Regions from separate parts of the Promicromonospora sp. CA-289599 genome, predicted to be linked through region 2. Evidence: riboswitches for the same ligand, from Rfam matches in the RefSeq annotation. Region 2 holds a riboswitch; each other region holds the start of a gene.
What was found. A riboswitch is a leader RNA that binds a small molecule or an ion and turns the genes downstream of it on or off. The one in region 2 is predicted to bind thiamine pyrophosphate.
Positions count from the first base shown of each region.

Region 1: linked by a shared signal. The riboswitch ahead of ACQEVI_RS10380 (thiamine ABC transporter substrate-binding protein) and the one ahead of thiC (phosphomethylpyrimidine synthase ThiC) in region 2 are both predicted to bind thiamine pyrophosphate.
Region 3: linked by a shared signal. The riboswitch ahead of thiD (bifunctional hydroxymethylpyrimidine kinase/phosphomethylpyrimidine kinase) and the one ahead of thiC (phosphomethylpyrimidine synthase ThiC) in region 2 are both predicted to bind thiamine pyrophosphate.

Region 1 is NZ_JBNJNI010000001.1:2,334,536-2,340,651, reverse strand. It holds gene ACQEVI_RS10405 (sulfite exporter TauE/SafE family protein) at 1-789, shown strand, start outside; gene ACQEVI_RS10400 (MogA/MoaB family molybdenum cofactor biosynthesis protein) at 786-1,283, shown strand; gene ACQEVI_RS10395 (MoaD/ThiS family protein) at 1,313-1,552, opposite strand; gene moaC (cyclic pyranopterin monophosphate synthase MoaC) at 1,549-2,019, opposite strand; gene ACQEVI_RS10385 (DUF4235 domain-containing protein) at 2,098-2,379, opposite strand; TPP riboswitch at 2,417-2,521, shown strand; gene ACQEVI_RS10380 (thiamine ABC transporter substrate-binding protein) at 2,516-3,601, shown strand; gene ACQEVI_RS10375 (ABC transporter permease) at 3,577-5,271, shown strand; gene ACQEVI_RS10370 (ABC transporter ATP-binding protein) at 5,271-5,996, shown strand.
Region 2 is NZ_JBNJNI010000001.1:3,396,095-3,402,210, forward strand. It holds gene ACQEVI_RS15060 (N-acetylmuramoyl-L-alanine amidase) at 1-1,125, shown strand, start outside; gene ACQEVI_RS15065 (C39 family peptidase) at 1,169-2,506, opposite strand; TPP riboswitch at 2,637-2,742, shown strand; gene thiC (phosphomethylpyrimidine synthase ThiC) at 2,737-4,542, shown strand; gene ACQEVI_RS15075 (LacI family DNA-binding transcriptional regulator) at 4,618-5,739, opposite strand; gene ACQEVI_RS15080 (MFS transporter) at 5,852-6,116, shown strand, end outside.
Region 3 is NZ_JBNJNI010000001.1:4,684,751-4,690,866, reverse strand. It holds gene ACQEVI_RS20890 (aldo/keto reductase) at 1-802, opposite strand, end outside; gene ACQEVI_RS20885 (TetR/AcrR family transcriptional regulator) at 925-1,512, shown strand; TPP riboswitch at 1,521-1,618, shown strand; gene thiD (bifunctional hydroxymethylpyrimidine kinase/phosphomethylpyrimidine kinase) at 1,608-2,582, shown strand; gene dxr (1-deoxy-D-xylulose-5-phosphate reductoisomerase) at 2,637-3,806, opposite strand; gene ACQEVI_RS20870 (RyR domain-containing protein) at 3,843-5,642, opposite strand; gene ACQEVI_RS20865 (hypothetical protein) at 5,795-6,116, shown strand, end outside.

The DNA of each region.
Region 1 (6,116 bases), 1.1 Mb from region 2:
ATCGGCACCACCCTGGCCTCCGGCGCCTCGCACTGGCGCTTCGGCAACGTGGACTGGAAGGTCGTCGCCCGCATCGGCATCCCGGGCGCCATCGGTGCGTTCGCCGGCGCCACCTTCCTGTCGTCCCTCTCCACCGAGATCGCCAAGCCGGTGATGTCGCTGATCCTGCTGACGCTCGGCCTCTACGTGCTGCTCCGGTTCACCGTGCAGGGCCTCCCCGCGCGTTCGGACAAGCCGCTGCGCCGGCGCTTCCTCACGCCGCTCGGCCTCGTGGCCGGCTTCATGGATGCGACCGGCGGTGGTGGCTGGGGCCCGGTGGGCACCCCCGCGATCCTGGCGAGCGGCCGCATGGAGCCCCGCAAGGTGATCGGCTCGATCGACACCAGCGAGTTCTTCGTGGCCATCGCGGCGAGCATCGGCTTCTTCGTCGGCCTCAGCGGCGAGGGCATCGACTTCACCTGGGTGCTGGCTCTGCTCATCGGTGGGCTGATCGCCGCGCCGATCGCCGCCTGGCTGGTGCGCCTCGTGCCCCCGCGCGTCCTCGGTTCGCTCGTGGGTGGCGTCATCATCCTCACGAACTCGCGCACGCTGCTCAACAGCGACTGGATCGCCGCGGGCCCTGTCCTGATGAACACCGTGTACGTGATCATCTGGGTGGTCTGGGCCGCCGCCGTTGCATGGTCGGTGCGCGCGTACCGTCGCGACAAGGCCGTCGAGACTGCCGAGACTGCCGAGCCCGCTGAGGCAGCCAAGCCCCACGGGCCGGAGGCCGATAGCGTGTCGGTATGACGTCCGACCGGGTAGCGGTGATCACTGTCTCCGACCGTTGTGCACGCGGCGAGGCCGAGGACCGGTCTGGTCCGACGGCGGTGTCTCTCCTGGAAGAGGCCGGGCTCACCGACGTGCATCAGCACCTCGTGCCCGACGGCGTCGAGTCGGTCCGGGACGTGCTGCGTGCCGTGCTCGACGACGGCGCGCGGCTCGTCATCACCACCGGCGGCACCGGGATCGCCCCGCGGGACCTCACCCCCGAGGGCACGCGCGAGGTGATCGATCAGGAGATCGCGGGGATCGCGGAGGCCGTCCGTCAGCAGGGCATCGCGGCGGGCGTCCCTACCGCCGCGCTCTCCAGGGGGCTGGCCGGGATCGCCGGCACCGCCGACGGGGAGCGCGCGCTGGTGGTGAACCTGCCCGGGTCGTCCGGCGGGGTGCGCGACGGGCTCCAGGTGGTGCTCACGCTCTGGCCGCACGTCCGCTCGCAGCTCGTCGGCGGCGACCACTGACCCGAGCCGGGTCGGACACCTGAGCGGGGTCAGCCGCCCGCGAAGGGGGGCAGGACGTCTACCGTCGCGCCGTCCGGGACCTGGGCGTCGTCGGACGTCGTGCGGGCGCCCGCCACCAGCAGGGCGCACTTCGGCAGCACGTCCGCCAGGCGCGGGTGCGCTGCCGTGAGGGCAGCGCGGAGGGCGGCCACCGACGTCGGGCCGCCGAGCTGTTCGGTGGTGACACCGGCGGCCTCCCGGGCGCCGGCGAAATAGCGGACGGTGATCATGCCGGACGCTCCCAGTCGCCCGACTTGCCGCCCGTCTTGCGCTCGAGGCGCACGTCCGCGAGCGAGACGGACTTGTCCAGGCCCTTGACCATGTCGACGACGGCGAGGCCCGCGACCGCGACCGCGGTGAGCGCCTCCATCTCGACCCCCGTGCGGTCGGCCGTGCGGACGGTCGCCGTGATCGTGACGCCGTCGTCGGTCACCTCGAGGTCCACCGCGGCGCCGTGCACGCCGATCACGTGCGCGAGCGGCAGCAGCTCCGGCGTCCTCTTCGCGGCCGCTATCCCGGCGATCCGGGCCACGGCCAGCACGTCCCCCTTGGGGACGGCGCCGTCGCGCAGCGCCCGCACGACGTCGGGACCGCAGCGGACGCTGCCCGTCGCGGTGGCGGAGCGGATCGTCGGCTGCTTGGCGGTGACATCGACCATGCGGGCCTGGCCGCGGTCGTCAAGGTGCGTGAAGCTCACGGGACCAGGGTGTCACGTCGGGCTCGCAGGCCGAACCGGCACGGGCCGAACCCGGCCGGCACCTGAGACGGCGTGCGGTCAGCGTGCCGCGCGCCGGGCGGCGAGCCGCAGGGCGGCGGTGGACGCGCCCTTCGCCGCCATGCGCTTCGCGAACACCGCGGTGCCCGCGGCGACCGCCGCGAACACGGTGGCCTGCACCAGGTCCAGCTCCGGGTCGTCCGCCTTGCTGGGCGCGTCGTTACCGGTCACGCCTTTCCAGATCATGCTGACCGCCTTCTGCGCGACCCAGCCGGCCGCGAGCGTCAGGGCAAGAGTGCCGACCTTCTCGGCGAGTGTCTGTTCCGTCTCGATCTTGGCCATCCCTACACCGTAGCGTCCGACCAGCCAGTAGGCTGGCCGGACACGACAGGGGAGCGCCACACGGCGCTGAGAGTGCGGAACACCGCAGACCCTTGAACCTGATCCGGGTAAGACCGGCGGAGGAAGTCGAGGCACGATGTTGCGTCCTACCGGTGCTCGCACGGGCACCATCCATGTTGTTCCGGCCGCCGGAGCGCTCTCCGTGGCGCTCCTGCTCGCCGGGTGCGGCGGCTCTGGGTCCGATGGTTCCGGGACCGGCGGGGGCGACCCGGCGGCGTCGGGCACCGTGACCCTCGTGACCCACGACTCCTGGGCGCTCGACGAGAAGGTCGTCGAGCAGTTCGAGGAGGAGTCCGGGCTGACCGTCGAGGTCAGCGCGGCGGGCGACGCCGGAACCCTGGTGAACCAGCTGGTGCTGACCAAGGACGCCCCGCTCGGCGACGCCGTCTTCGGCATCGACAACACCTTCGCGTCCCGCGCGCTCGAGGCGGGGGTCGTCGAGGAGTACACCCCGGCGGACCTGCCCGACGGCGTCGAGCAGCTGGGCGGCGCGCTCACCCCGATCGACCAGGGCGACGTCTGCGTGAACGCGGACGAGGCCTGGTTCGAGCAGTCGGACCTCGAGGTCCCGAAGACGCTCGAGGACCTGGCCGACCCGGAGTACCGGGACCTGCTCGTGGTGAGCAACCCCGCGACGTCGTCGCCCGGGCTCGCCTTCCTGCTGGCGACCGTCGGGGCGTTCGGCGAGGACGGGTTCGAGGACTACTGGGCGTCCCTGGTCGACAACGGCGTCAAGGTCGCCGACTCGTGGGAGGACGCCTACTACGTGGACTTCTCGGGCGCGGGTGAGGGCGGCGAGCGCCCGCTCGTCCTGTCGTACGCGACCTCGCCGGCCTTCACCGTCAGCGAGGACGGTTCCGGGTCGACCACCAGCGCGCTGCTCGAGACGTGCTTCCGGCAGGTCGAGTACGCGGGGGTGCTCGCCGGGTCGGACAACCCGGAGGGCGCCCAGGCGTTCGTCGACTTCCTGCTCGGCGCGGACGCCCAGGCCGCGCTGCCCGAGTCGATGTACATGTACCCGGCCGACCCCGCCACGGAGCTGCCCGCCGACTGGGAGAAGTTCGCACCCCAGGCGGAGACGCCGTTCGAGGTGGATCCCGCCGAGGTGAGCGAGCACCGCGACGAGTGGATAGAGCGGTGGACAGAGACCGTAGTCGGCTGAGCCTGCGGCCCGCGCCGCTGCTCTGGGGGACGGCGGTCGCCGTCCCCCTCGGGTTCCTCGCCGTCTTCTTCGCCTGGCCCGTGGCCGCGCTGGTGGTCCGCGGGTTCGTGCCCGACGGCGTGCTCGACCTCACCGGTTTCGCGGAGGTGCTGTCCAGCCCGCGCACGTGGCGGCTCGTGTGGCTCACCCTGACCCAGGCTGTGCTCGGCACCGCCTTCTCGGTGCTGCTCGGACTGCCGCTCGCGTACCTGCTCTACCGCCGGTCGTTCCCCGGCCGGGTACTGGTGCGCGGGCTCGTGACGGTGCCGTTCGTGCTGCCCGCCGTCGTGGTCGGCGTCGCGTTCCGCACCCTGTTCGCGCCCGGCGGCACGCTCGGCTTCCTCAGGCTGGAGGAGTCGCTGGCCGGGATAGTCGTCGCCCTCGTCTTCTTCAACGTGTCGGTGGTCGTGCGGACCGTCGGCGGGCTGTGGGAACGGCTCGACCCCAGGACCGAGCAGGCCGCCGCGTCGCTCGGGGCAGGGCCCGCGCGGGTCTTCCGCACGGTGACGCTGCCCTCGCTGGCGCCCGCTGTCGCGTCCGCGGCCGCAGTGGTGTTCCTGTTCTGCGCCACCGCCTTCGGGGTCGTGCTGGTCCTCGGCGGCGTGCGGTACGGCACCATCGAGACCGAGATCTGGACGCGCACCACCCAGTTCCTGGACCTGCGGACGGCCTCGGTGCTCTCGATCCTGCAGCTCGTGGTCATCTCGGGCGCCCTCGCGGTGTCCGCCCGGGCCCGCCGCCGGCGGGAGGCGGCGCTGCGCCTCGTGTCCACGCACGGCTCGGCCAGGCGGTTGTCCTGGCGGTCGCCCCAGGACATGACGACGGCGCTGGTGGGCGCGGCGATCGTCGGCGGGCTCATGGTGCTGCCGCTGGCCGGCCTGGTGACCCGCAGCTTCCGCGAGCCCGACGGCTCCTGGGGACCAGGGAACTACGTGGCGCTCGGGACCACCGGTGAGCGCAACGCACTGGTCGTCACCGTGTGGGAGGCCACCGCTACCTCGCTCCGGACCGCACTGGCCGCGACGGTGATCGCCCTGGTGGTCGGCGGTCTCGTGGCGCTCGTGGTGTCCCGGCGGCCGCGGTCGGTCGGCGCACGCCGCGCCGTCGGGGCGCTGGACGGGCTGTTCATGCTCCCGCTCGGGGTGTCCGCGGTGACCGTCGGATTCGGGTTCCTCATCACCATGGACCAGCCGGTGCTCGGTGTGGACCTGCGGACCTCCGGGCTGCTCGTCCCCGTGGCGCAGGCGGTGGTCGCCGTACCCCTCGTCGTGCGTACGGTGCTGCCCGTGCTCCGGGCTATCGACCCCCGGTTGCGCGAGGTCGCCGCCGTGCTCGGTTCCGGCCCCGGCCGCGTGCTGCGGACCGTGGACCTGCCGATCGCCCTGCGCTCGGTCGGGCTGGCCACCGGGTTCGCCTTCGCGGTGTCGCTCGGTGAGTTCGGTGCGACATCGTTCCTCGCACGGCCCGACGGCGCCACCCTCCCCGTCGTGATCTACCGCCTCATCGGGCGGCCCGGCGCCGAGAACTACGGGATGGCGCTCGCGGCGTCGGTGGTGCTCGCCGTGCTCACCGCGACGGTGATGATGCTGGCTGAGCGGTTGCGCGACGAGCGCGCCGGAGGGGAGTTCTGATGGCTGGGCTGGAAGTTCGGGACGTCAGTGTGCGGTACGGGGGCCCGACCGGGGTGACCGCGGTGGACCGGGTGTCGCTGACCGTCGCGCCCGGCGAGGTGGTCGCGCTGCTCGGCCCGAGCGGGTGTGGCAAGTCGTCGCTGCTGCGTGCGGTGGCCGGGCTCGAGCCCCTGGCCGGCGGCAGCGTCCGGTACGACGGCGAGGACCTCGCCGGGGTGCCGGTCCACAGGCGCAGGTTCGGGCTCATGTTCCAGGAGGGTCAGCTCTTCCCGCACCGGGACGTACGGCGGAACGTCGCCTACGGGCTGGAGACCCAGGACCTGACCCGGGACGAGCGGGACGAGCGGGTGAGCACGCTGCTCGACCTCGTGGGGCTCGCCGGCTACGAGCAGCGGGCCGTGCCCACGCTGTCCGGAGGCGAGCAGCAGCGGGTGGCCCTCGCGCGGGCCCTGGCCCCCCGGCCCCGTCTGCTCCTGCTGGACGAGCCGCTCTCCGCGCTCGATAGGCAGCTCCGGGAACGGCTCGCGAGCGAGGTGCGCTCAGCGCTGGTCGAGACCGGCACGACGGCGGTGTTCGTCACGCACGACCACGCCGAGGCGGCCGCCGTCGCCGACCGGATCGGCGTCATGGACCGGGGGCTGCTGCTGCAGGTCGCCGGCCCGGGCGAGCTGCGGGCCGCACCGGCGTCGGATCGCGTCGCGGAGTTCCTGGGCCTGCGCGGCTGAGCCGTTCCGCCGTCCTACCCCCCGCAACCGGTCGGGCGCGCCCGCCTGAGGGCCATATGACGCGGTACCACAGGCCGATGCCGCCGTGCCCAGACTTCGAGAGGGTGCGCCCAGGCACGA
Region 2 (6,116 bases):
CTGGCGGCGGAGCACGACATCCCGCTCGACCGGGCGCACGTCATCGGGCACGACCAGGTGCCGGGCATCCTGCCCGGGTCCACCAGGAACGTGCACTGGGACCCGGGCCCCTACTGGGACTGGGACCACTACTTCGAGCTGCTCGGTGCCCCCATCGGCGGTGACCTGGAGGCGACGACGAACGTCGCACCGGGCGACGTGGTCGAGGTGCGCACCGGGTACGCCGACAACCCGAACACCGTGACGGGCTGTGAGCAGGCGTCTCCGGGCTCGGGCGCGTGCGTAGCCGGCGCGGGGACGAACTTCCGGTACCTGCACCAGTCGCCGTCGGCCGACGCGCCGCTGGCGAAGGACCCGGGCTGGAAGCCGGACGGGTCGGACGGAACCACGTACGCGAGCGACGTGAGCGCGCGCGTCCAGTCGGGGCACAAGCTCGTCGTCGACCAGGTAGAGGGCGACTGGCTGGGCGTGTGGTGGGCCGGTTCGCTGGCCTGGCTGCACAACCCGGCCGAGCGCCCGGTGGTGGTGCCGGCGACGGCGAAGACGGTCACGGTCGCGGGCGACGCCCCGGCGCCGGTCTTCGGCAGGGCCTACCCGGAGGCAGCAGCGTACGAGGAGCACCCGGGCGTCCCGGTGCAGCCGGTCACGCCGATCGAGTACCGCGTGGGCGTGGACCAGACGTACGCGGTGGCCGACGACCACGTCGCGTCCGACTACTACCGGGCCACCACGTTCGACGGCACGGGACCGGGCGACCGCACGGTGGTGCGCGGCAACGACGTGTACTACCAGGTGTGGCTGGCGCACCGGCACGTCTTCGTCAACGCGTCCGACGTCGAGCTGCACGACCCGGTGGTGGCCGATGTGTCCGGGCCGAGCATCGAGGGCAGGGCCAAGCCGGGGAAGGTCCTGCGCGCGGACGCCGGCACGTACCTCCCGAACGACGTCCGCGTCCGCTACCAGTGGCTGCGCGACGGCGAGCCGGTGTCCCGGGCGATCGGCAGCAGGTACCTCGTGACGGGCCGCGACCAGGGCGCCGAGCTCACGGTCCGGGTGACGGTCTCGGCGAAGGGCCACGCCTCGGCGGCGTACACGTCGGAACCGCGGGGTGTCCCGGGCCGCTAGGCGGCCGCGGGGGTGACGGACACTCCGCGGCCGACAGGCCGGATCACCAGTTCGGCGTGACACCCGGCAGGTTGCGCGGCAGCCTCACGTTCTTCGGGTGGTAGACGTACGTGATGCCGTCGGTCGAGGTCTGCCACACACGCTCGAAGTTTTCCCGCGTGTAGACGGAACGCACGGCCTCGTTGCTCGCCTTGTTCGGGTCGTTGATGATCGGGTCGCCTGCTGCGGTGAACCCGACCAGCGTCACGAGGTGCCCGTTGGTGCCGTACCCGGCCTCAGGCATCTCCTCCTCCTCGAAGCTGATCGAGAAGATGAGCGGGATGCCCGCCTTGATGAACTTCTCGGCCTCCGCGAGGGACCGCAGCCGGGTCACGAACGAGTCCAGCCCGAACGTGCTGGCGTACGCGGCGTTGAACGGCCAGTTGCCCGCGCCCTCGTACGTGTAGTCCCAGGTCCGCATGGCGGCGTAATCGACCTGCGGGTCACCGTTCGGGGCCTCGATGCCCTCGAGCTCGGCCTCCGGCACCTCGCGCCCGTAGTAGTACAGCACCATGGACGACGACGTCGGCGAGCACCACACCTGGCCGCCGCCCCCGAACTCGGGGTACTCGCCGCGGTGGATGTTCTGGCTGAACTGCGGCACGTCGAGCGACACCGCACGACCGAGCGTGAAGTCGCTGGTGCCCGTGTAGTGCGAGTCGGGCAGGTACTCGTTGGTCATGGTGCTCACCGAGTCCAGCCGCGGCGATACCCGGGTGCCCTCGGGCCGGTACAGCGTGGCCCGCGTCTGGAACGCGTCGGGCTCGTTGCCCGACTTCGCGACGAAGGTGTCCGTGAACAGGTACGCGTCCGCGTCGGTCTGCCCGTTCACGGAGGTGCGGTGGATGTCGCCGACGCTGCCGTCGGCGGGTGCGAACTCGGCGCCCGACGCCCAGCGGCTCATCACGAACCACTTGGTCCACGTCCCGTCGGCCTTGCGGCCCCGGAACTCGATCTCCACCCACGTGCCGGTGGGCGTGTGCGCGTTCCACGAGCTCACGGACTCGTCGATCAGGTACCCGGCCGCGACGACCGGCGACGTCCACCGGCCCGTCTCGTAGGTGACGGGAGTGCCGTCGCCGAACGGGTCGGTGTACTCGACGGTGTCGCCGCCGTGCTTCAGCACGAGCCCGCCCTTGGCGTTCGGCCGCAGGTTCGAGGTCTCGCCCGCACGTAGCTCGCGTACCCCGTCCCAGGAGGTCAGCGTGATCTGGTTGTCCGACGCCGCCGGACCCGGCCCGTCCGCAGCCGCCGCACCCGCCACGATTCCTGCTTGCACTACGAGCGCTCCCGTCGCCATCAGCGCGAACACCCTCGTTCGCAGCTTTCCTCGAACTGACATGTGTGCCTCCACGTCGGGGCCCGCCGCTGGGTGAAGCGAGCCATGAGGTCTCTCTATCAGAGCGGAAGAGCTTTGGCCCCGAAAGAGAGACCCCGGTGAGCACAGACGGCTCGGGGTGCTAACGTCGGCGGCGATCCCACGGGTGCCTCACGCAGGGGCTGAGATCGGGCTGTTCGGCCCGGGACCGTTGAACCTGTCCGGTTAACACCGGCGTAGGAAGCAGGAGTCTCATGATGGAGAAGTCCCAGTCCCGCACGCTCGCTTACCAGTACGAGCGCGACCACGAGCACGACGGCGGGTACAGCACACCGCAGGACGGCACGGGTCTCCGGGTGCCGGTCACGGAGATCACGCTGGCCCCGTCGCCCGACGGCGCCCCCAACGAGCCGGTCCGGGTCTATCGCACGCAAGGCCCCGGTTCCGACCCGGTCCGTGGCCTCGCTCCCGCCCGCGAACCCTGGGTCGTGGCACGCGGAGACACGGAGGAGTACGACGGCCGCGATCGGGCACTGGCCGACGACGGGCGCGGCGCGCTGCGCCGCGGTGCCGCCAGCCAGGAGTGGCAGGGTGAACGACGCCGGCCCCGCCGGGCGCTCCCCGGCCGGACCGTCACCCAGATGCACTACGCACGCCAGGGCGTGATCACGCCCGAGATGCGGTTCGTCGCGGTGCGCGAGAACTGCGACGTCGAGCTCGTGCGCAGCGAGGTGGCCGCTGGCCGGGCGATCATCCCGAACAACGTGAACCACCCGGAGTCGGAGCCGATGATCATCGGCAGGGCGTTCCTGGTGAAGGTCAACGCGAACATCGGCAACTCCGCCGTCCACAGCTCCATCGCGGAGGAGGTGGAAAAGCTCGAGTGGGCCACCAAGTGGGGTGCCGACACGGTCATGGACCTGTCCACGGGCGACGACATCCACACCACGCGCGAATGGCTCATGCGGAACTCGCCGGTGCCCATCGGCACCGTGCCGATCTACCAGGCCCTGGAGAAGGTGAACGGCGACGCCAGCGCGCTGACCTGGGAGATCTACCGCGACACGGTGATCGAGCAGTGCGAGCAGGGCGTCGACTACATGACCGTGCACGCCGGCGTGCTCCTGCGGTACGTGCCGCTCACCGCCGACCGAGTCACGGGCATCGTCTCGCGCGGCGGGTCGATCCTCGCGGGCTGGTGCCTGGCGCACCACCAGGAGAACTTCCTCTACACGCACTTCGACGAGCTCTGCGAGATCTTCGCCCGGTACGACGTCGCCTTCTCCCTCGGCGACGGCCTGCGGCCGGGCTCGCTCGCCGACGCGAACGACGCCGCGCAGTTCGCCGAGCTCGACACCCTCGCCGAGCTGACGAAACGGGCCTGGGCCCACGACGTCCAGGTCATGGTCGAGGGGCCCGGACACGTCCCGTTCCACCTGGTGCGCGAGAACGTGGAGCGGCAGCAGGAGCTCTGCGACGGCGCCCCGTTCTACACGCTCGGCCCGCTCGTGACCGACATCGCGCCCGGGTACGACCACATCACCTCAGCGATCGGCGCCACCGAGATCGCCCGGTACGGCACCGCGATGCTCTGCTATGTCACGCCCAAGGAGCACCTCGGCCTGCCGAACCGCGACGACGTGCGCACCGGCGTGGTGACCTACAAGATCGCCGCGCACGCCGCCGACGTCGCCAAGGGGCACCCCGGCGCCCGCGACCGGGACGACGCCCTGTCCAAGGCCCGCTTCGAGTTCCGCTGGCGGGACCAGTTCAACCTGTCGCTCGACCCGGAGCTCGCGGAGTCGTACCACGACGAGACGCTTCCGGCCGAGGCCGCGAAGACCGCGCACTTCTGCTCGATGTGCGGGCCGAAGTTCTGCTCGATGCGGATCTCGCAGGACATCCGCGACGAGTTCGGCGGGGCGCAGCACCAGGCGGCGCTCGCGGACGCGGCGTCGGCGTCGGCGTCCGCTCAAGCGGAGGGCATGGCCCAGAAGTCCGCGGAGTTCCGCGAGTCGGGCGGCGAGGTCTACCTCCCGGCCCCGACCCTCCGCCCCTGACCATTCGTTGAGTGCTGGCTATTTGCGGGCCGGAGCGTGCTGAGCCCGCAAATAGCCAGCACTCAACGAGGACGGTCAGGGTAGGTCCGGGACCGGGCCCGTCGTCGTGCCCTCGACCAGGGTCACCGGCAGCACCACCGACCGGGGCTCCTCGCCGGCCAGCAGCGCGATGACGGCCAGGCCGAGCGCCCGGCCCTTCTCCACGAGCGGCTGGTGCACGCTGGTGAGCACGTCGGGGGAGAGCCACGGCAGGTCGAGCCCGTCGAACCCGGCCACCGACACGTCCTCGGGCACCCGCAGCCCGAGCTCGCGGGCGGCGATCACCGCACCGGCGGCGAGCAGGTCGGAGTGCGCGACGATCGCCGTCGGACGGTCCCGGGCGGGCGCCCACTCGGACAGGATCTCGGTGGCGGCGTCGCGCCCGTGCTCCACGAGCGACGCGGGCGTCTCCCACGAGATGACGGGCTCGATGACGTCCCGTACGCCGGCCAGCCGGTTGCGGGTCGGCGTGCGCTCGGCGGACGCGAGCCGGTCGGCGTCGACCAGCCCGGACCGCTCGTCCCGCCCGAACGGCAGCGTGATCTCCGCGATCCGCGTGTGCCCGAGCTCGACGAGGTGACGCACCGCCTCGGCGGCGCCCAGGCGGTCGTCGACGCTCACCACGGGGACGCCGGACACCTCGTGTCCCTCACCGATCACGACGGGCACCCCCCTGCGCTGCAGCGCGGCGAGGTTCGGGTCGTCCTTCAGGGTGCCCCAGACGAGCACCGCGACGTCCATCGCGGCGGCCTCGACCAGCGGGTCGACGGCGGGCGGCAGCCCCGCCTCGGCGGCGAGCCCCATGGACTGCGTGGTGGTGCCCTGCGGCATACCCGGCACGAGCAGCACGCCGAGGCCCTGCTCACCGATCGCGGAGACGAGGCCGTGCAGCACCTGGGTGGAGACGGGGTCGCGGAACGACCTGCCGAGCTGGTCACCGATCACCACACCGACGATCCCCGACCGTCCTGACCGGAGCTGCCGCCCCAGGGGGTTGGGGCCGGAGTACTCGAGCTCGCGCGCGGCGGCCAGCACCTTCTCCCGGGTCTCGGGGGTGATCGGTCCCGCGCCGGAGAACGCGAGCGACGCGGTGGAGACGGAGACACCGGCCAGCTCGGCGACCTTCGCGAGGGTCGGTCGTACGGTCTGGCGGCTCATCGCGGGTTCCTTCTCTCTCACCTCGGCACCAGTGGTGCGGGCCCAGGAATCTGCTGGGCTGATCCCAGATTGTGGCTTACGGTCGGGAGATTCAATCGCACCAAGGAGTTCAGTGCCTACTGCACACGCCGCCGCTCGTGCGGTCTTCGTCGTCTTCGCGGCCAGCGGGTTCGCGTTCGCGAGCTGGGCAGCACGCCTCCCGGCCGTCCGGGACGGACTCTCCTTCTCCGAGCAGGAGATGGGTCTGCTGCTGCTGACAGGGTCCATCGGCTCCGTCGCGGCCATCCCGCTCTCGGGACTCGTCGCCGAGCGGTTCGGTACCGCGCGGACCGTCCTGGGCTTCGCGAGCCTGGTGGTGGTGGGCCTCGCCGTGGCGG
Region 3 (6,116 bases), 1.3 Mb from region 2:
CGATCGTGAACGCCATCGCCAGGTGGTTCAGGGGGATGCCCGCGTCCTCGGCGACAGGGACGAGCTGCTCGACGGCGTCGAGCCGCTGCTCGTCGCGCAGGTGCTCGAACCCGAACTGCGCCCGGTGGGTGTCGTTGTCCTGCCCCTTGCGGTACCGGCCGGTGAGCAGGCCTCCGGCGAGCGGGCTCCAGACCAGGGTGCCCATGCCGTACTGCTGGGCGACCGGCAGGACGTCGCGCTCGATCCCCCGGTTCAGGATGGAGTACGGCGGCTGCTCGGCCCTGAAGCGTTCCAGGCCGCGCCGCTCTGCCACCCACTGGGCCTGGACGATCTCGGCGGCGGGCATCGTCGACGAGCCGATGGCCCGCACCTTGCCGGAGCTGATCAGGTACGTCAGCGCCGCCAGCGTGTCCTCGACGTCGGTCTCGGGGTCGGGGCGGTGGATCTGGTAGAGGTCGATGTAGTCGGTGCCCAGGCGCCGCAGCGAGTTCTCGACCTCGGCGATGATCCAGCGGCGGGAGTTGCCGCGGTGGTTGGGGTCGTCGCTCATGGGCAGGTGCACCTTGGTGGCGAGCACGACGTCGTCGCGCCGCCCCTTGAGCGCCTTGCCCACGATCTCCTCGGACTCCCCGTGCGAGTAGAAGTCGGCGGTGTCGACGAAGTTGATGCCGGAGTCGAGGGCCTTGTGGATGATCTTGATCGACTCCTCGTGGTCGGGGTTGCCGACCGCGCCGAACATCATCGCGCCGAGCGCGTAGGGGCTGACCTTGATACCGGTCCGGCCGAGGTTGCGGTACTGCATGGGGCCCTCCTGGGGTCGAGAGGTCTGGTGAGCGCTCCGGCGATGTCGTACTCTGGAGCTAAGCGGAACGCTCTTCCAGAACTATATGGAAAGGCGTTCCGGATAGCAAGGGATGGAGTGGAGTGACCCAGAACACAGCGCCGCGGCCCCTGCGCGCCGACGCGCAACGCAACATCGACTCGCTGCTCGACGCCGCCAAGTCGGCCTTCGGCACGTCCGGCGTGGATGCGCCCGCGAAGGAGATCGCCGACCTGGCCGGCGTCGGCGTCGGCACGCTGTACCGGCACTTCCCCAAGCGCTCGGACCTGGTCAAGGCCGTGTTCCAGCACGAGGTCGACGCCACCGCCGACGCCGCTTCCGCGCTGGCGGCCGAGCACGGGCCGGTCGACGCCCTGGAGAGGTGGCTGCACCGGTACACGGAGTTCCTCGCGACCAAGCGCGGCCTCGCCTCGGCCCTGCACTCGGGCGACCCGGCGTTCGACGCGCTGCCCGGCTACTTCCTCGGCCGGCTCGGCCCGGCCCTCGGCTCCCTGCTCGACGCCGCTGTCGAGGCGGGGGCGATCCGTGCCGTCGTCAGCCCCCAGGACCTCCTGTACGCCGTGTCCAAGCTGAACCTGCCCATGGGTGACGAGGAGCCGGAGCACGGCCGGCGCATGATCGACCTGCTCGTGGACGGGCTGCAGTACGGGGCCGGGCAGACCGCTGGGTAGGGTGGGGCCGAAATGGCGCGGGGCGCCGGGCACCAGCCTGGCTGAGACGCACCCGTGGAACCTGCTCTAGGTAATTCTAGCGAAGGGAACGCCTCATGGGCTCCGTCCTGCCTGACTCCGCATCCCGCACCCGACCGCCCGGGCACCCGGTCGTGGCGCTGGCGATCGCCGGCTCGGACCCCTCCGGCGGCGCGGGGATCCAGGCCGACCTGAAGACCTTCGCGGCGCTCGGCGGGTACGGCTGCGCGGTGCTCACCGGACTGACCGCCCAGTCCACGACCGGCGTGGCGCGGGTGCTGCCCGTGCCCGCCGACATGGTGACCGCGCAGCTCGAGACCCTGTTCGCCGACGTCGCGGTGGACGCCGTGAAGATCGGCATGACGACGGACGCCGCCGTCGGCCGGGCCGTCGCCGCGGCCTTGCGTGACCTGCGGGCCGCCGGGCGTATGCCCTACGTGGTGCTCGACCCGGTGATGGTCTCGACGTCGGGCCACCGCCTGCTCGCGCCCGACGCCGAAGCCGTGCTGCGCGACGAGCTGCTGCCCCTGGCCGACCTGGTCACGCCGAACCTGCCGGAGGCAGCGGTGCTGCTCGGCGCCGAACGGGCCGGGGACGATCGCGAGGCGGCCGACCAGGCGCGTGCGCTCCTCGAGCTCGGGGCACGGTTCGCCCTCGTCAAGGGCGGGCACCTGGACTCGGCGGAGTCGGTCGACCACCTCGCGGGGGCCGGCCTCGGACCCGGCAGCAGCCCGGACGGCGTCGTCGCCCTGACCGCCCCGCGGATCCCCACGCGGAACACGCACGGGACGGGCTGCACGCTCAGCTCGGCGTGCGCGGTCCTGCGCCCCCGGCACGACGGGTGGGAGCCCACCGTACGCGCGGCGAAGGACTACCTGACCGGAGCCCTGCGCGCCGCGGACGACCTGGTCGTCGGCGGGACGGGCACCACGCCCGGTCCCTGGCGCGGCCACGGCCCGGTCGACCACGGCTTCGGGTCGGCCCGCCACCGACCGACTGACTCGGCGGCCCCGAGTCCCCGAGTCAGCGCCCCGGTCCGACCAGGCCACTGACTCGGCGGACTGCAGGCGCCGAGTCAGCACCGTGGTCGGACTCGTCGCGCCCCGTCAGATCGTCTTGAGGAGCTCCGCCGCGCGGGCGCGGGCCCAGGCGTCGGCCTCCAGGACGCCCTCGACCGACGTCGCGTCGCCGGCGTCCGTCGTCTCGTGCGCCTCGACGACGGCGGCCACCGTGTCGACGATGTCGAGGAAGCCGATGGCCCCGTCGTGGAACGCGTCCACGCACACCTCGTTCGCGGCGTTGTAGACGGCGGGGTGCGTGCCGCCGGCCTCGCCGACCTGCCGGGCGAGGCGGACGGCGGGGAAGGCGTCGTCGTCCAGGGGGGCGAACTCCCAGGTGGACGCCTGGGTCCAGTCGATGGGCACGTCGACGTCAGGCAGGCGGTCGGGCCACGACAGGCCCAGCGCGATCGGCACGAGCATCCGCGGCGGCCCGGCCTGGGCGATGGTGGAGCCGTCGGCGAACTCGACCATCGAGTGGATCATCTGCTGCGGGTGCACCACGACGTCGATCGCGGTGAACGGCAGGTCGAACAGCAGGTGCGCCTCGATCACCTCGAGGCCCTTGTTGACCAGGGTCGCGGAGTTGGTGGTGACCACGCGCCCCATCGAGAAGTTGGGGTGCCGCAGGGCCTGCGCGGGCGTGACGTCGCGCAGCTCGGCGCGCGTGCGGCCACGGAACGGTCCGCCGCTGGCGGTGACGACGAGCTTGCGGACCTCGGACGACGCACCCGAGCGCAGCGACTGCGCGATGGCGGAGTGCTCCGAGTCCACCGGCACGATCTGGCCCTCGTGCCGCACCGCCGCCTTGACCAGCGCGCCCCCGACGACCAGCGACTCCTTGTTCGCGAGCGCCAGCGTCGAGCCGGCGGCGAGCGCGGCGAGGGTGGGGCGCAGGCCCACTGACCCGGTGATGCCGTTGAGCACGACGTCGCTCCCCCGGCCGGCGAGCTCGGTCGCGGCGTCCGGTCCGGCGAGCACCTCGACGCCGTCGGCGCCCGCCTCCCGGAGCAGGTCCAGCAGGGTCGGGCGGGCGGCGGCGTCGGCCACCGCGACGGCGCGCACGCCGAGCGACGCGGCCTGCCGGGCGAGGAGCGGCAGGTCGGAGCCGCCGGCGGACAGGGCGTCCACCCGGAACCGCTCGGGGTTGCGCCCGATGACGTCGATGGCCTGCGTGCCGATGGAACCGGTGGAGCCGAGGAGGGTGACGCTTCGCATGGTGCACATCCTGTCAGCCCGCGGTGCCGGTCCTGGTCAGTCGCCGGCGGCCGGCTCCGCGCGGCCGCGGCCGAACATCCGCCAGCCCTTGACCACGCCTCGGGGGTCCGGGACGGGCTCGCCCGCGGCCTCCCAGCCGGCGTCGTCGACGAGCGGGACCACGTGGAGGCCGAAGTCCGCGAGGATCACCGGGATGGCACGGATCGCCGCGCGGTCCTTCTCGCGGTCCGCCTCCGACAGCTCTTCCCAGGGTCGCAGGTCCGGGTGCAGACGCCGGGCGTCGTCCCGCTGGGGCCCGTAGGTCCAGCCCGCTGCGGCCTTCTCGGCCATCCACCGCTCGTGCTCGTCGACGGCGCGGGCGTCGACCACGGGTTCTGGGATCCGGCCGTGCTCGCCGTCGCCGGCGGGTGCGACGGTGCAGCCCATCTGGCGGAGCCGGTCCGGGATGGCGCGCACCTGGGCTCGGTTCGCGGCCCGGAGGTCGTCGGACAGGTCGACCCACGAGACCATCGCCGGGGTGCTCTCCCAGGCCACGCCGCGCGAGCGCTGGTTGCGCAGGTAGGTCAGGTGGGCGGAGACGGCCATGAGGTCGTAGACGTCGTCGTGCACCAGCACGCCGGGCGCGGTCGCCCTGCGCAGCAGCGTGCCCGGTTCGACGACGTCGAGCCGCCCGCCGAGGTCGTCGAGGATCGCGCCGTCGTGGGTGCCGAACAGGCCGCCGAGGCCCGCGAGGCGGTTGAGGCGGAGCACGACGGCGCCCTCGCCGGCACGCCAGAGGTCGCTGTCCCGCAGCGCGTGCCGGAGCGCGTCCCCGTCGTCGTCGTGGCACACGTAGACCCGCTGGGGCGTGCCGATCGCGCGCACCTCGGCGAACGTCTCGACCGGGACGAGCCGGCAGGCCGCCCGCACGCTGGGCCAGCGTGCCCGCAGCGCCTGCGCCGCGACGCGGGCACCGGGACCGACGAGGGTCACCGTGAGCGGTTCGCCGCCGGACGCGATCTCGACGCTCCGCAGCCGCGCGAACGCCACGACGAGCGCCCTGCCGAACGTGCCGTGCCCGACCACCGAGACGTGGGGTGTGGCGCCGCGCGCGACCGTCTGGTCGCGCCGGGCCAGGGACCGGGCGACGAGCTCGCCCAGCGTGAAGAAGTCCACACCCGGCTGCGGGTGGCTGAGGTGGCGGGCCTGCAGGGCGAGCGCGAGCTCGGGGTCGCTCACGTGGGCGTTCAGGCGCAGGCCCGGCAGGGCGGGATCCCGCTCCGCACGGTTGGCCACCGCCACCGTGAGCACGTTGACGCCGGGTTCGTCGTCCTCTCGCTCGCACGCGTAGAGCACCGCGGCGCCGGAGATACCGGCGTTGCGCAGCGACGCCGTGTCCCCTGTTGCGGTCCGCGCGACGGGCGCGCCCCGGGCTGCGAGCGCCTCGGCGATGAGGTCGGCGGCCGGTGTGCGCCCGACGACCACGGCGTGGCCGCGCATCCGACGGGTGCGCATCGCCGCGATCTGGTCGGCGAACAGGGAGCGCACGGCCTCGAAGACGGCGTAGCCGGTGGCGACCGGGGCGAGGAACCGTGCGGCCTGGAGCTGCCAGGGCAGGTCGCCGCCGTCGTTGGTGGCCTCCGCACCGAGCACGAAGAGCTGGACGGAGTAGTAGACGACGTCCCACCCGGTGGTGCCCCAGACGAAGTCCGGGGAGGACCGGTAGACGGAGAAGCCCCACAGGCCCAGTGCGAAGGCCACGCCGAACAGCGCGGTGAAGCCCGCACGCACCCAGGACCGGCGCACGCGCAGCCGGCGCGGTCCGCCGCGGGGAATCACGAGCTCCGGTGCCGCCATCTCGTGCCCCTCTCGTCCGACCCACCAGCACACCTAACGGTGCATTTCAGGCTAAAGGTCGCTAGCGTCATGACCAGCGGCGACATTACACACAGGGGATGCATTTCTCTCCGGTCCGCGACATTCGCCGAGGAGAACAGCGGGGGGCAAGGATGACCGACCGGAGAGTCCGCGGCCTGCTACCCGCTGCCCGGGCGTCCGTCGCGCCGCGCACCGACGGGTACGACGCCTTCCTGTCCTACAGCCGCGACTCCGACGGCGAGTTCGCGCCCGACTTCCACACGCAGCTCCTCGACTTCGACAAACGCGACGACGTCCGCGACCTGCGCATCTTCCTGGACCGGACCGGCCTGGCGAACAACCCCAGCCTCTGGGGTTCCATCAAGCGCAAGCTCGAGCACTCCGACTACCTCATCCTGCTCGCCTCCGAGGGCGCCGCGAGCTCCCACTTCGTGGCCGAGGAGGTGGCCTGGT